3 regions of the Pseudomonas sp. GW821-FHT07G06 genome follow, and region 2 is predicted to be linked to each of the others. Evidence: predicted binding sites of a transcription regulator. Region 2 holds the regulator's gene; each other region holds the start of a gene.
The links. Region 2 encodes sigma-54, which starts transcription at its own class of promoters, with help from an activator protein. Its sites were predicted from a motif close to ANTGGCATNNANNTTGCTNT; they were not measured.

Region 1: the regulator sigma-54 is predicted to act here: its motif matches at 2,064-2,083, upstream of glnA (glutamate--ammonia ligase).
Region 3: the regulator sigma-54 is predicted to act here: its motif matches at 1,972-1,991, upstream of AC3WJW_RS01370 (flagellar basal body rod protein FlgF).

The regions. Positions count from the first base shown of each region.
Region 1 covers NZ_JBYSVW010000002.1:407,757-412,692, forward strand. The annotation lists gene typA (translational GTPase TypA) at 1-255, opposite strand, end outside; gene thiI (tRNA uracil 4-sulfurtransferase ThiI) at 395-1,849, opposite strand; gene glnA (glutamate--ammonia ligase) at 2,178-3,584, shown strand; gene AC3WJW_RS05320 (DUF4124 domain-containing protein) at 3,811-4,323, shown strand; gene AC3WJW_RS05325 (DUF4124 domain-containing protein) at 4,320-4,936, shown strand, end outside.
Region 2 covers NZ_JBYSVW010000004.1:195,332-200,267, forward strand. The annotation lists gene ptsN (PTS IIA-like nitrogen regulatory protein PtsN) at 1-45, opposite strand, end outside; gene hpf (ribosome hibernation-promoting factor, HPF/YfiA family) at 58-366, opposite strand; gene AC3WJW_RS09925 (RNA polymerase factor sigma-54) at 441-1,934, opposite strand; gene lptB (LPS export ABC transporter ATP-binding protein) at 2,180-2,905, opposite strand; gene lptA (lipopolysaccharide transport periplasmic protein LptA) at 2,905-3,453, opposite strand; gene lptC (LPS export ABC transporter periplasmic protein LptC) at 3,440-4,012, opposite strand; gene AC3WJW_RS09945 (KdsC family phosphatase) at 4,020-4,544, opposite strand; gene AC3WJW_RS09950 (KpsF/GutQ family sugar-phosphate isomerase) at 4,544-4,936, opposite strand, start outside.
Region 3 covers NZ_JBYSVW010000001.1:318,256-323,191, reverse strand. The annotation lists gene AC3WJW_RS01380 (WbqC family protein) at 1-47, opposite strand, end outside; gene AC3WJW_RS01375 (DegT/DnrJ/EryC1/StrS family aminotransferase) at 44-1,162, opposite strand; gene AC3WJW_RS01370 (flagellar basal body rod protein FlgF) at 2,046-2,786, shown strand; gene flgG (flagellar basal-body rod protein FlgG) at 2,832-3,617, shown strand; gene flgH (flagellar basal body L-ring protein FlgH) at 3,670-4,365, shown strand; gene AC3WJW_RS01355 (flagellar basal body P-ring protein FlgI) at 4,384-4,936, shown strand, end outside.

The DNA of each region.
Region 1 (4,936 bases), on a different contig from region 2:
AACTTCGCCGCCGAAGTCGGCGTGGCCCGGGGTGTCCACGATGTTGATGTGGTAGCCGTTCCAGTTGATGGCGGTGTTTTTCGCCAGAATGGTAATACCGCGCTCTTTTTCCTGGTCGTTGGAGTCCATCACGCGCTCGTCGTTGAGCTCGTTGCGCTCCAGGGTGCCGGATTGACGCAGGAGTTTGTCTACCAGGGTGGTTTTACCATGGTCAACGTGGGCAATGATGGCGATGTTGCGTAGATTTTCGATCACTTGTGTATCTCGATCAGAGGATTCGGTGTGCTGACAAGTCTTGGCAGCGATTAACAGTAGCGTCCGTGAAAGCCGTTACAGCTTGACGGTGGCGTCGGGGGGCCGGTGACGCAGGCCACAGGCAAACAGCCCCGGGCACTTAGCTCGGTCGATAAACGCGCACATTGGCATGCCCCTCACTGAGCAAATGGTGGGCATGCAGGCGACTCATCACGCCTTTGTCGCAATACAGCAGGTACTGGCGAGTAGGGTCCAGTTCCTTGAAACGAGCGTTCACTGCATAAAACGGCATCGTTTGTACCTCGATGCCAGCGAGTTCCAGCGGGTCGTCTTCAGCGGCATCCGGGTGACGGATGTCGATGACGATCTGACCGGCCAGCGCTTCGCTGACTTCTTCAATCTGCAAGTCCTGGCCCAATTCGTCGATCACGCGATCGATCGGCACCAGCTTGGCGTTTTCGAGCGCACGCTCGAGCACCGCCATATCGAATTCTTTCTCTTCGTGCTCGACGCGATAGCGCTTGGCCGCGGTCTTCGGATTGACCGAGATGACGCCGCAGTATTCCGGCATGTGCCGGGCGAAATCGGCGGTGCCGATTTCGTTGGCCGTGTCGATGATGTCCTGCTTGTGCGCGACGATCAGTGGACGCAAGACCAGTTTGTCGGTCACGCAATCGATCACCGACAGGTTCGGCAACGTCTGGCTCGACACCTGGGAGATCGCCTCACCGGTGACGAGGGCCTCGATGTGCAGTCGATCGGCAATCCGGGACGAAGCGCGCAACATCATACGCTTCAATACTACGCCCATATGACTGTTATCGACTTTGCCGAGAATTTCGCCCAGCACTTCCTCGAACGGCACACTGACAAATAGCACGCGTTGGGAGCTGCCGTACTTCTTCCAGATGAAATGCGCGACTTCCATGACGCCCAGTTCGTGGGCACGTCCGCCCAGGTTGAAGAAGCAGAAATGCGCCATCAGGCCGCGGCGCATGATCTGGTAGGCCGCCACGGTGGAGTCGAAGCCGCCGGACATAAGCACCAGCGTCTGCTCCAGGGCACCCAGCGGATATCCGCCGATGCCGTTGTGCTGGCTGTGGATCACGAACAACCGTTGGTCGCGAACTTCGATGCGGACTTCGATTTCAGGCTTTTTCAGGTCGATCCCGGCGGCACCACACTGACGGCGCAACTGGCTGCCGACATATTTCTCGATATCGATCGAGCTGAACGGGTGCTTGCCGGCACGCTTGCAACGCACCGAAAAAATCTTGCCGGCCAGAGCATCGCCGTAGTGCTGCTTGCACTTTTCAACGATGTCGTCGAAATCACCCAGCGGGTACTCGTCGATTTGCAGGAAGTGCGCGACGCCCGGCATGCAGCTCAGGCGCTCGCCCATCTCCTTCAGGGCCTTGGGGTCGCTGACGCGGGTTTCCAGCTCGAGGTTGTCCCACACGCCGTTCACCACCACAGCCGGGTCCAGATCGCGGAGCACGGCACGGATGTTCTTGGCCAATTGGCGGATGAAACGCATCCGTACCGGGCGGCTCTTGATGGTGATCTCGGGGAAGACTTTTACGATTAATTTCATGGAAACAGCGCGCGCAGGGCCTGCCGAAAAAGGGGGGCGCGGATTATAGCGGAAATTGCTCAAGGTTTAACCAGTTAATGTGCAGAAGGTTTTGCGCGCACCAAAACGGGTCACTTATTCATTTTGACGCCACATTAAGGGGCGGTATTTTCGACTTTAAAGTGCATTAATGGCTGATAAGCGTGTTTTTGGGGCAAAAAACCCATGCTGGGGCACTGGCATGCAATTTGCTCCCTTGTGAGGCAGGTTGCCTTGGCAGAGTATTCGCGCCGGCATCACCCACATTTAAGGGCATCCACTACTAGCCCGAAGCCACCCGGAGGACACTATGTCGAAGTCGGTTCAACTCATCAAAGATCATGACGTCAAATGGATTGATCTGCGCTTCACGGACACCAAAGGCACTCAGCACCACGTGACCATGCCGGCTCGCGATGCGCTGGATGACGACTTCTTCGAAGTCGGCAAAATGTTCGACGGTTCCTCCATCGCTGGCTGGAAAGGCATCGAAGCCTCCGACATGATCCTGATGCCGGACGACTCCACCGCTGTTCTCGATCCGTTCACCGAAGAACCGACCCTGATCCTGGTCTGCGACATCATCGAGCCTTCGAGCATGCAAGGCTACGACCGCGACCCACGTGCGATCGCCAAGCGCGCCGAAGAGCACCTGAAAGCCACCGGTATCGGTGACACCGTGTTCGCCGGTCCAGAGCCAGAGTTCTTCATCTTTGACCAGGTGAAGTTCAAGTCCGACATTTCCGGTTCCATGTTCAAGATCTACTCCGAACAAGGCTCCTGGATGTCCGACCAGGACATCGAAGGCGGCAACAAGGGCCACCGTCCAGGCGTCAAAGGCGGCTACTTCCCGGTTCCACCGTTCGACCACGACCACGAAATCCGTACCTCCATGTGCAACGCACTGGAAGAAATGGGCCTGACCGTCGAAGTTCACCACCACGAAGTGGCAACTGCCGGCCAGAACGAAATCGGCGTCAAGTTCAACACCCTGGTGAAAAAAGCCGACGAAACCCAAACCCTGAAGTACGTCGTGCACAACGTTGCCGATGCCTACGGCCGCACCGCGACCTTCATGCCTAAGCCGCTGTACGGCGACAACGGCTCGGGCATGCACGTGCACATGTCCATCTGGAAAGATGGCAAGAACACCTTCGCAGGCGAAGGCTATGCCGGCCTGTCCGACACCGCTCTGTACTTCATCGGCGGCATCATCAAGCACGGTAAGGCCCTGAACGGCTTCACCAACCCGGCAACCAACTCCTACAAGCGTCTGGTTCCAGGCTTCGAAGCGCCGGTGATGCTGGCCTACTCGGCTCGCAACCGTTCCGCTTCGATCCGCATTCCTTACGTGTCGAGCCCTAAAGCCCGCCGTATCGAAGCACGCTTCCCGGATCCGGCTGCCAACCCGTACCTGTGCTTCGCAGCACTGTTGATGGCTGGCCTGGACGGCATCCAGAACAAGATCCACCCTGGCGACGCTGCTGACAAAAACCTGTACGACCTGCCGCCTGAAGAGGCGAAAGAGATTCCACAAGTTTGCGGCAGCCTGAAAGAAGCCCTGGAAGAGCTGGACAAAGGTCGTGCGTTCCTGACCAAAGGTGGCGTTTTCAGCGACGACTTCATCGACGCTTACATCGCCCTGAAAAGCGAAGAAGAAATCAAGGTACGTACCTTCGTACACCCACTGGAATACGAGCTGTACTACAGCTGCTGATCCGGTAGCGCTGCAGCACGCAGCGTGACAAAAAAGAGGCCTCCTTCGGGAGGCCTTTTTTGTGCCGAAAGTCAAAAGATCGCAGCCTTCGGCAGCTCCTACACGGGATTGGCATACATCCTGTAGGAGCTGCCGAAGGCTGCGATCTTTTGATCTTGTTTTACTTGGGACAACCACCTCCCCTGACCTATGCTGCAACCCAACGTTTTCGCTTCCGGTCGATTCCATGGGTCGTGGTTTTCTGTTCATCCTGCTGCTGATCGCCCTGCCCGCCATGGCGCAGATCTACAAATACACAGACGCCAACGGCGCCACCGCGTACAGCAATCAACCGCCTGTCGGCACCAGTGCCCAACCGGTCCACTTGCCGCCCCTCAACAGCATTGAGCGCCAGCCTCCCGGTGAAGCCGCGCCCGTTGCTGAAGCCGCCCCGAATGAGCCCCAAAAGCCCTATGAAGTGCTGGAGCTGACCGGCCTGCCCAATACCGAAGCTCTGCGCGCCAACAATGGCACCTTCACGATAAACGTACTGATCAAGCCGCGCCTGCAAGCCCCCCACCTGATGCGCCTGCTGCTGGACGGCCAGCCCTACGGCCAGCCAGTCAATGTGCCGATCCTGCAACTGGTGAACATCGACCGCGGCGAGCATCGCCTCGCCGTGCAAGTGATCGATGGCGAAAACGTCGTGCAGCAGAGCCCTGCGGTGACATTCACCGTACAGCGGGTGCACAAGCCTTGAAGGCCTGGCTGTTGATCGCCTGCCTGATCGGCCCGCCCGCCTCGGCAGAGGTCTTCATGTACATCGACGCTCAGGGCAACCGGGTTTTCACCGACCAGCCCAAACCCGGCGACACAGGGCGCGTACAGCTGACAACGACCAATCGAATAGCAGCCAACCCCACCAATGCAGCGCCGCTGATCGCACAGAGCAGTCCTGAAGTAGAAGCGCTGTTCCACTATGAGGTGCTGCGCATCCTGATCCCGGAACCCGACGCAACCATCCGCAGCAACACCGGCGAAGTCATCATCAGCGCCACCAACGAACCCGCCCTGCAGCCCGGTCACCGCTACCGGTTGCTGCTCGACGGCCAGCCCACCGCCGAACCCGGCTTGAGCCCGGTGTTCGCCTTGAGCAACATCGATCGCGGCAGCCATACCCTGTCCGTGGAAATCCTCGATGAGCAGGGACGCATCATCGAACGCACCGCCAGCCAACCCTTCCATATGCAGCGCACGTCTCTCGCCCAGAAGCGCAAGATCAAACCCTGCACCCTCGATGACTACGGCCAGCGGCCGGAATGCCCGCTCAACGACAAACCCGCCGAAGAAAAAAATCCTTTCCTGCGACTTTT
Region 2 (4,936 bases):
CACGAGGGAACGGCCGGGGGTCAGGATACTTTCAAGTCGGATCATGGGTTGGGAGTGTTAACGACCGGTTGCGCCCTGAAGGAGGCTCTGGGTCTTTTCCTTATGCTTTTTGAGTTGTTTATCCAGCTTGTCGGTGAGTGCATCGATCGCAGCGTACATATCGGTATGTTCCGCATTGGCGACCACTTCATTCCCGGGAATATGCAGCGTGGCTTCGATTTTCTGCTTCAGCTTCTCGACGGTCATCGTGACCTGCACGTTAGTGATCTTGTCGAAATGTCGCTCCAATCGTTCGAGTTTTTCGCCGATGTAGGTGCGAAGAGGTTCGGTCACTTCCAGTTGGTGTCCACTGATGTTGACTTGCATACAGCTTCTCCTTCGTTGCCAGTGCATAAAGCGGTAGATCAGATGATCTACCACTGGAACGCTGTGGCGTGGCTCTACATCAACCGCTTGCGTTCGCTCGAAGGCGCGATCCCGAGGGATTCGCGGTACTTGGCGACGGTGCGGCGAGCCACCTGAATGCCTTGTGCCTCCAGTAAACCAGCGATCTTGCTGTCACTCAACGGCTTTTTCTGATTTTCCGCGGCAACCAGTTTTTTGATGATCGCCCGGATCGCCGTGGACGAGCATTCGCCGCCTTCGGAGGTGCTTACGTGACTGGAGAAAAAGTATTTCAGTTCATAGATGCCGCGGGGGGTGTGCATGAACTTCTGGGTGGTCACTCGTGAAATCGTCGACTCATGCATGCCGACCGCTTCGGCGATGTCATGCAGGACCAGCGGCTTCATGGCTTCGTCGCCATATTCGAGGAAACCGCGCTGATGCTCCACGATCTGGGTGGCAACCTTCATCAGGGTTTCATTGCGGCTCTGCAGGCTCTTGATGAACCAGCGGGCCTCCTGCAGCTGATTGCGCATGAACGTGTTGTCGGCGCTGGTATCGGCGCGGCGCACAAAACCGGCGTACTGGGCGTTGACCCGCAGTCGTGGCACCGACTCCTGATTCAGCTCCACCAGCCAGCGCTCGTTGTCCTTGCGTACGATAACGTCAGGTACGACGTACTCGGCTTCGGTGGACTCGATCTGCGAGCCCGGGCGCGGGTTGAGGCTCTGGACCAGCTCTATGACCTGGCGCAGCTCATCTTCCTTGAGCTTCATGCGGCGCATCAACTGGCTGTAGTCGCGGCTGCCGAGCAGGTCGATGTAATCGGTGACAAGGCGCTTGGCTTCGGCCAGCCAAGGCGTCTTGGCGGGCAACTGGCGCAATTGCAGCAGCAGGCATTCACCCAGATTGCGTGCGCCGATGCCGGCCGGCTCGAATTGCTGGATGCGGTGCAGGACGGCTTCGATTTCGTCCAGTTCGATGTCCAGTTCCGGATCGAAGGCTTCGAGGATTTCCTCGAGGGTTTCGTCCAGATAGCCCTGATTGTTGATGCAGTCGATCAGGGTTACGGCGATCAGGCGATCGGTGTCGGACATCGGGGCCAGGTTCAGTTGCCACAGCAGGTGGCTTTGCAGGCTTTCACCGGCCGAGGTACGGGTGGTGAAGTCCCACTCGTCATCGTCATTGCTGGGCAGGCTGCTGGCGCTGGTCTGGTAAACGTCTTCCCACGCGGTGTCGACGGGGAGTTCGTTGGGGATGCGCTCGTTCCAGTCACCCTCATCGAGGTTATCAACCGTCGGGGCGCTTTCCTGGTAGGAGGGTTCCTGGATATCGGTGTTGGGCTTTTGTTCGGCGTTGTCGGCCAAGGGGTCGGAATTGTCGAAGTCGTCGCCTTCTTCCTGGCGTTCGAGCATCGGATTGGACTCCAGGGCCTCCTGGATTTCCTGTTGCAGGTCCAGGGTCGACAATTGGAGCAGGCGGATGGCCTGTTGCAGCTGAGGTGTCATCGTCAGCTGCTGGCCCATTCTCAAGACTAGCGATGGTTTCATGGCAGGGGCTTAACACCTTATTCGCCGGCGCACATGCGCCATCCACTACAGGGCGCCGGGGCGCCAAACATAAGCAAATTATATGCCTGAAACTGAAGGATTTGCCTAGAGCGCTGTAACAATAAAAAACTATAAATTTGTGTTGCGGAGTTGCCCTTGTCGGGGGCTGAGCGCGCAGGTTTGCATGAGGCACCGATGAATCGCGAGACCGGTGCCCGGGCGGCTGCCTGGGCACAGCTCAGCGTTTACAGGCGGAACTCATGGCCCAGATACACTTCCTTCACCAGGTCGTTGGCCAGGATGGTCTCTGCATCACCTTCGGCGATCAACTGACCGTCATTGACGATATAGGCGGTTTCACAGATATCCAGGGTTTCACGAACGTTGTGGTCCGTGATCAGCACGCCAATGCCTTTGGCCTTGAGGTGGTAAATGATCTGTTTGATGTCGCCGACCGAAATCGGGTCCACGCCGGCGAACGGTTCGTCGAGGAGGATGAATTTCGGGTTGGTGGCCAGGGCGCGGGCGATTTCCACGCGGCGGCGCTCACCACCGGACAGGCTCATGCCGAGGTTGTCGCGGATGTGGCTGATGTGGAATTCCTGCAGCAGGCTTTCCAGTTCCTTGCGACGACCGGCCTTGTCGAGCTCCTTGCGGGTCTCGAGGATGGCCATGATGTTGTCGGCCACCGACAGTTTGCGGAAGATCGATGCTTCTTGCGGCAAGTAGCCGATACCGGCTTTTGCACGGCCGTGCATCGGCTGGTGGCTGACGTCCAGGTCATCGATCAGGACGCGGCCCTGGTCGGCTTGCACCAGGCCGACGATCATGTAGAAGCAGGTGGTCTTGCCGGCGCCGTTCGGGCCAAGCAGGCCGACGATCTGACCGCTGTCGATGGACAGGCTGACATCACGCACGACCTGGCGGCTCTTGTAGCTCTTGGCCAGATGCTGAGCTTTCAGAGTTGCCATTACTGGGCCTTTTTCTCGTCGGTTTTCTTCTTCGGCTGGATCACCATGTCGATACGCGGACGCGACTCGGTCACCTTGCTGCCGGTGGCGCGCCCGGCGCTGGCCAGCTTCTTCTCGGTGTCGTAGACGATTTTCTCGCCTTGGGTGACGTTGTTGTCCTTGTCGACAACCTTGGCCTTGTCGATCAACACGACGCGATTTTGCGTGGCGTGATACTGGATGGTCACGCCCCAACCCTGAACAGGCTTGGTATCGCCAGCGGTTTGCAATTGCTCGAAGTACGCCAGGTTGCCCACCGAGGTCACTACGTCAATGTCGCCGGTCGGGGTGCGGGTGATGGTAACGGTGTTGCCTGTCACCTTCATCGAGCCTTGGGTGATGATCACGTCACCCTTATAGGTAGCAATGCCTTGCTTGTCGTCCAGTTGGGCATCGTCGGCCTGAATGCGGATAGGCTGCTGTTGGTCTTCCGGCAGAGCCCAGGCGCTCACGCTTCCCAGTGCTGCGCCCAGACTGAGCAAAATCGGGAGGGTTTTAACGAGCCTCATACTGTCCTCTTACGTTCGATAGCAGGTGTATCCTGCTTTCTTTCAAATACGCTTTCATTCCCTTGCCAGTCGATACACCGCCAGCGCCGTCGATTCTAACGTCTTGCTCGGTCTGCGCATATTGCTGCTGCGGGAACACGGTCATGCGGGTGCTGGTGATCAGGGTCTTGCGGTTTTTCTCGTCGAAGCGCGTGATGCGTACGTCATCGATCAGCTCGACCTGCGTGCCGTCAGGGTTGACTTCGCCGCGCAGGCTCTGGACGTGCCACGGGAATTCGGTGCCGCGGAACACGTTCAGGTCGGGGTTGGTCAGCAGTGTCACCTCGGTCGCCTTCAGGTGCTCGACCTTGTCGGACACCAGATCATATTGCAGCTTGCCGTCCGGCAGGTACTGCACGCTGTGGGCGTTGATGGCGTAATAGTCGATCATGCTTTCATCGACCGGCGTTGCCGGCTTGTCGAGGAAGCGTTCCGGGCTGATGTTCCAGTAGCCGACCGCGGCGAATATCGCCGCGATGCAACTGTACATCAGGGTGTTGCGAAACTTTTTGCTCAGCATATCGGGCTCACAGGTACGCCGCATTGGCCGCATCGAGGCGGTCCTGGGCGCGCAGGATCAATTCGCAGAACTCGCGAGCAGCACCTTCGCCGCCACGGGCGAGGGTGATGCCGTGAGCATGTTCGCGCACAAAACTGGCGGCATTGGCCACCGCCATGCCCAGGCCGACTCGGCGAATCACCGGCAGGTCCGGCAGGTCGTCGCCGAGGTAGGCCACCTGCTCATAGCTCAAATTCAGTTGGGCCAGCAGCTCGTCGAGTACCACCAGTTTGTCTTCACGGCCCTGATACAGGTGCGGGATACCGAGGTTCCTGGCTCGCCGCTCGACCACCGGGGTCTTGCGGCCACTGATGATGGCAGTTTGCACTCCGGCGGCCATCAGCATCTTGATGCCCTGGCCGTCGAGCGTGTTGAACGTCTTGAATTCGCTGCCGTCTTCGAGGAAGTACAGGCGACCATCGGTCAGCACGCCGTCGACATCGAACACCGCCAGTTTGATCTGTTTGCCGCGTTGCAGCAGGTCCGCACTCATTACATTACTCCTGCACGCAGCAAGTCGTGCATGTTCAAGGCGCCGACCGGGCGGTCTTCGCTGTCGACCACGACCAGCGCGTTGATTTTATGGTCTTCCATGATTTTCAGCGCTTCGGCGGCCAGCATTTCGGCGCGGGCGGTCTTGCCGTGGGCCGTCATGACCTGGTCGATGACAGCGCTGTGGATGTCGATGCTGCGGTCCAGTGTGCGGCGCAAATCACCATCGGTGAAGATTCCGGCCAGCTTGCCGTCGGCCTCGAGGATGACGGTCATGCCCAGGCCTTTGCGGGTCATTTCCATCAAGGCGTCCTTGAGCAGGGTGCCACGCTGGACCTGCGGCAGTTCCTGGCCGGCGTGCATGACATTTTCCACTTTCAGCAGCAGGCGTCG
Region 3 (4,936 bases), on a different contig from region 2:
TGTTCAGCTGCCGGGGCGCAGACATTCGAGGGGCGGACCAGGCTCATGCCGCCCGAGCCTTGAGCAACACCTCGATGATCTGTGCCTGGGTCTTCGTATCGAGATCCGGATAGATCGGCAGGCACAGTATCTGGCGGGACGCTTCGTAGGCATTCCCCAACTGAGAGAGATTCGAACTGGGAAGGCCGCGGTACATCGGGAATTCACATATCAGTGGGTAGAAATACCGGCGCACGAGGATGTTTTCAGCGCGGTAGCGGTCGTACAGCTCGTCCCGGCTGACCCCGAAGCGCTCACCATCGATCAGAATCGGACAATAGGCATAGTTCCAGTCCAGCCCCTGCGGTTGCTTCAGGAGGCTGATACCCTCTATACCTTCCAAAGCGCTCTGATAATACTCAAACACTTGTTGTCGACGCCTGAGGGCCTCGTCAATGTGGCGCAACTGTAGTACGCCGAATGCTGCCTGCAGCTCGTTCATCTTCCCGTTGATACCGGGAGCCATGACCGTGACTTCATCGGCAAACCCGAAATTCTTCAAATAATCGATGCGCCGTTTGATCTTTTCATCAGGGCAGATGATGGCGCCGCCTTCGAAGGTATTGAATACCTTGGTGGCGTGGAAGCTGAGAATCGACAGGTCGCCGTTGTTGAGAATGCTCATGCCGTTGTGTCGGACACCGAAGGCATGTGCGGCGTCATAGATAACTTTAAGTCCATAGGTGTCGGCGACGGCCTGGATGCCCTCGATATCACAGGGAATTCCATAGCAATGAACTGGAAGGATCGCAGTAGTCGCCGGGGTGATGGCTTCGGCGATACGTTGTGGATCGAGGTTCATGGTAACCGGATCGATGTCCACGAACACCGGCTTGAGATTGTTCCACAGCAACGAGTGAGAGGTAGCCACGAACGAATAGGGTGTAGTGATGACTTCGCCAGTAATGCGTAGCGCCTGGAGTGCAGTCACCAATGCCAAGGTACCGTTGGAAAACAGCGAGATATGTTGGACGCCAAGGTATTCGGCAAGCTCCTGTTCCAGCTGTTCGTGGAAGGGGCCGCCGTTGGTCAGGCGCTTACTGTCCCAGATTCGCTGCAGGTAAGGCGTGAACTCTTCCAGAGGCGGTAGTAGCGGGCTGGTAACGGTAATGGGATTGGCCATGGGCGCACTGCTCGGGGTGACTGAAAAATGGCACACGGCTCGGGAGTACCTGTGACGTGGCGTTGCATCGCGGTCAATATCGGCGGGCTGCAGCGCCATGAAACCGACAGCTGGCTCTTGATGTGCGGGTACTCCAGCAAAAAATCGGCCAACTCCCTCCGTACCGATAAGTTGGTTTGTGTTTGCATGCAGTAGCCCTTGGCGATCAATGTTTGTGCGTTAGAGACTTGGTAGTTGAAACGGGCATGTCCCATCCAATGAGTCGTCGGGCAGTGCTGAATGGCGGAGGTTTTATTGCTTCGCAGTCCTTGTTGTCCTGCCTGGATTTTTCAAGGGCGCACACCGAGCATCCATTGACAATTTCCGTTGCTCTAGTGTCCGGTAAACATGTTTCATGGCTGAAGGCAGCCTTCAGTTTTCTCGCCCGCAGTAGTACTTTTCAAAGGCAAGCATCAAGCCGTTCTGCGTCACTGAGGTCGTTGGCGTTGGCGGGAGTAATGTTTGTGTACGCAGGGGGCAGTTGCTCCAGATCCAGCCCCACATGTTCATGCCTTGTGGAGTGCGAGTTTTCGTCGCGGCCGTCCAGCCTTCGAATTTCGGACCGCGCAAAGCGATCGGGGGAGGGAGAAAGCTCCCGCCCCTTCGATTTTTACCGGACACGAGTGATGTGGAGCATGTCAGCGATCAATGGCTGATCCTTGCCACCCAACGGCATGACACCGCCGGTTTTTCGTCTCTGATACAAATCTCCCATCCCCTCTGATTCCTCAAAGTCCCCTGTTTGCCGGGCCTTGTAGCGCCAAAAACAAGTTGGTCTGCAAATTGCTTATGGCTCAGCAACACAGCAGTGGGCGGCAAACGTCCGGCAGGCAGAGGAAAGAGTGTGGACAAGTACCTTTATGTGGCAATGACCGGCGCCAGCCAGAATGCACTGGCGCAAAAGGCGCATGCCAACAACCTCGCGAACATCTCCACCAACGGCTTCCAGAAAGACCTGGAGCAGGCCCGTTCGATGCCGGTGTTCGGTGACAGCTTTCCGGCGCGTGCGTTTGCCATGTCCGAACGCCCGGCCACGGATTTCTCCCCGGGCTCACTGGTGGAAACCGGCCGCGACCTCGACGTTGCCGTGCAAGGCGGCGGCTGGATTGCCGTACAGAATCCCGATGGCGGTGAAAGTTACGTGCGCACCGGCAGCCTGAACGTTGACGCCCTGGGCGTGCTGCGTGCCGGCAACGGCATGCCGGTCATGGGCAATGGCGGGCCGATTGCCGTGCCGCCGGAACAGCAGATCGAAGTCGGTGAAGACGGCACCATCAGCATCCGCGCAATGGGCGAGGGGCCTCGGGTGATGGCTGAAGTGGACCGCATCAAGCTGGTCAACCCGGACCTGAAGAACATGACCAAGGGTCTGGATGGTTCGATCCACACCAAGGACGGCAAGCCGGCGCAGGCCGATGCCAACGTCAAGCTGGTGTCCGGATTCCTCGAGTCGAGCAACGTCAATGCCGTGGAAGAGATGACCTCGGTACTGGCCTTGTCCAAGCAGTTCGAGCTGCACATCAAGATGATGAACACCGCCAAAGACGATGACCAGGCCATGGCTCGGGTCTTGCAGATCAGCTAATTACCAGAACGTCGCGCCGTAAAACAGGCGCACGAGGAGAATCGAATGCTTCCGGCTCTATGGGTTGCCAAAACAGGTCTGTCCGCCCAGGACACCAACCTGACCACCATTTCCAACAACCTGGCGAACGTGTCGACCACGGGTTTCAAACGTGACCGCGCCGAGTTCCAGGACCTGCTCTACCAGATCAAGCGTCAGCCTGGCGCCCAGTCGACCCAGGACAGCGAACTGCCGTCGGGCCTGCAACTGGGTACCGGTGTGCGCATCGTCGGCACCCAGAAGAACTTCACCGCCGGCAGCCTGCAAACCACCGAGCAGCCACTGGACATGGCCATCGACGGTCGCGGTTTCTTCCAGATCCTGCAACCGGACGGCACCACGTCCTACACCCGTGACGGTACCTTCCACCTGGACTCCAACGGCCAGATCGTCAACGCCAGCGGCTTTGCCCTGGAGCCGGCGATTGTCATTCCGAACGACGCGCAGACCTTCACCGTCGGCCGCGACGGCACCGTGTCCATCACCGTTTCCGGCAACCCGGCGGCCCAGGTGATCGGCAACCTGCAGACCGCCGACTTCATCAACCCGGCCGGCCTGCAGGCAGTGGGCAACAACCTGTTCCTGGAAACCGCCGCCAGTGGTGCGCCGCAAGTCGGCACACCGGGCCTCAACGGTTTCGGCACCACGCTGCAGAACACCCTGGAAACGTCCAACGTCAGCACCGTTGAGGAGATGGTCAACATGATCACTACTCAGCGCGCCTACGAGATGAACTCCAAGGTGATCTCCACCGCCGACCAGATGCTCTCGTTCGTAACGCAGAATCTGTAATCAAGTCTATGGGGCGGCCATGAGGCCGCCTGCAACACCGTGAGGTAGGGTCATGAATCGCTATGTATCTGTTCTGGCACTGAGTGGGATCACCGCGCTCGCAGGCTGCGTCCCTTCGACGCCCAAGCCCAATGACCCTTACTACGCTCCGGTGTTGCCGCGCACGCCGTTGCCGGCGGCCGCGAACAACGGCTCGATCTATCAGGCCGGTTTCGAACAGAACCTCTACAGCGACCGCAAGGCGTTCCGGGTCGGTGACATCATCACCATCACCCTGAATGAAAGGACTCAGGCCAGCAAAAACGCCAACTCGCAAATTGGCAAGAACAGCAAGGCCAACATCGGCCTGAGTTCGCTGTTCGGCAGCAGCGCGACCACCAACAACCCGTTCGGCGATGGCGACCTGAGCCTGAGTGCCAGCTACGAAGGTGACCGCGCGACCAAGGGCGACAGCAAGGCGGCACAGGGCAACACCCTGACCGGCTCGATCACCGTGACCGTTGCCGATGTGTTGCCCAACGGCATCATCGCGGTGCGCGGCGAGAAGTGGATGACGCTCAACACCGGCGATGAGCTGGTGCGGATCGCCGGCCTGGTTCGTGCCGATGACATCTCGACCGACAACACCGTGTCGTCGACCCGTGTCGCCGATGCGCGCATCACCTACTCGGGCACCGGCTCGTTTGCCGATGCGAGTCAGCCAGGCTGGTTCGACCGTTTCTTCCTCAGCCCGCTGTTCCCTTTCTAGGTGGCTTTCCAGTTGAGCATGTTGAATTTCAGAAGTCTCATGATGGCTGCGTTCCTGATGTCCGCAGCGTTCAACGTTCAAGCCGAGCGCCTGAAGGACATCGCCAGCATTTCCGGCGTGCGTTCCAACCAGTTGATCGGCTATGGCCTGGTGGTCGGGCTTAACGGCACCGGCGACCAGACGACGCAGACCCCGTTCACCCTGCAGACCTTCAACAACATGCTCTCGCAGTTCGGCATCAAGGTGCCGCCGGGTTCGGGCAACGTGCAGTTGAAGAACGTGGCGGCCGTGTCGATCAGCGCCGACCTGCCGGCGTTTGCCAAGCCGGGGCAGCAGGTCGACATCACCGTTTCGTCCATCGGCAACTCCAAGAGCTTGCGCGGCGGCACCTTGCTGCTGACGCCACTCAAGGGGATCGACGGCAACGTCTATGCAGTGGCCCAGGGCAACCTGGTGGTCGGCGGTTTCGATGCGGAAGGGCGCGACGGCTCGAAGATCACCGTCAACGTTCCGTCGGCCGGTCGCATCCCCGGTGGTGCATCGGTGGAGCGCGCGGTGCCGAGCGGTTTCA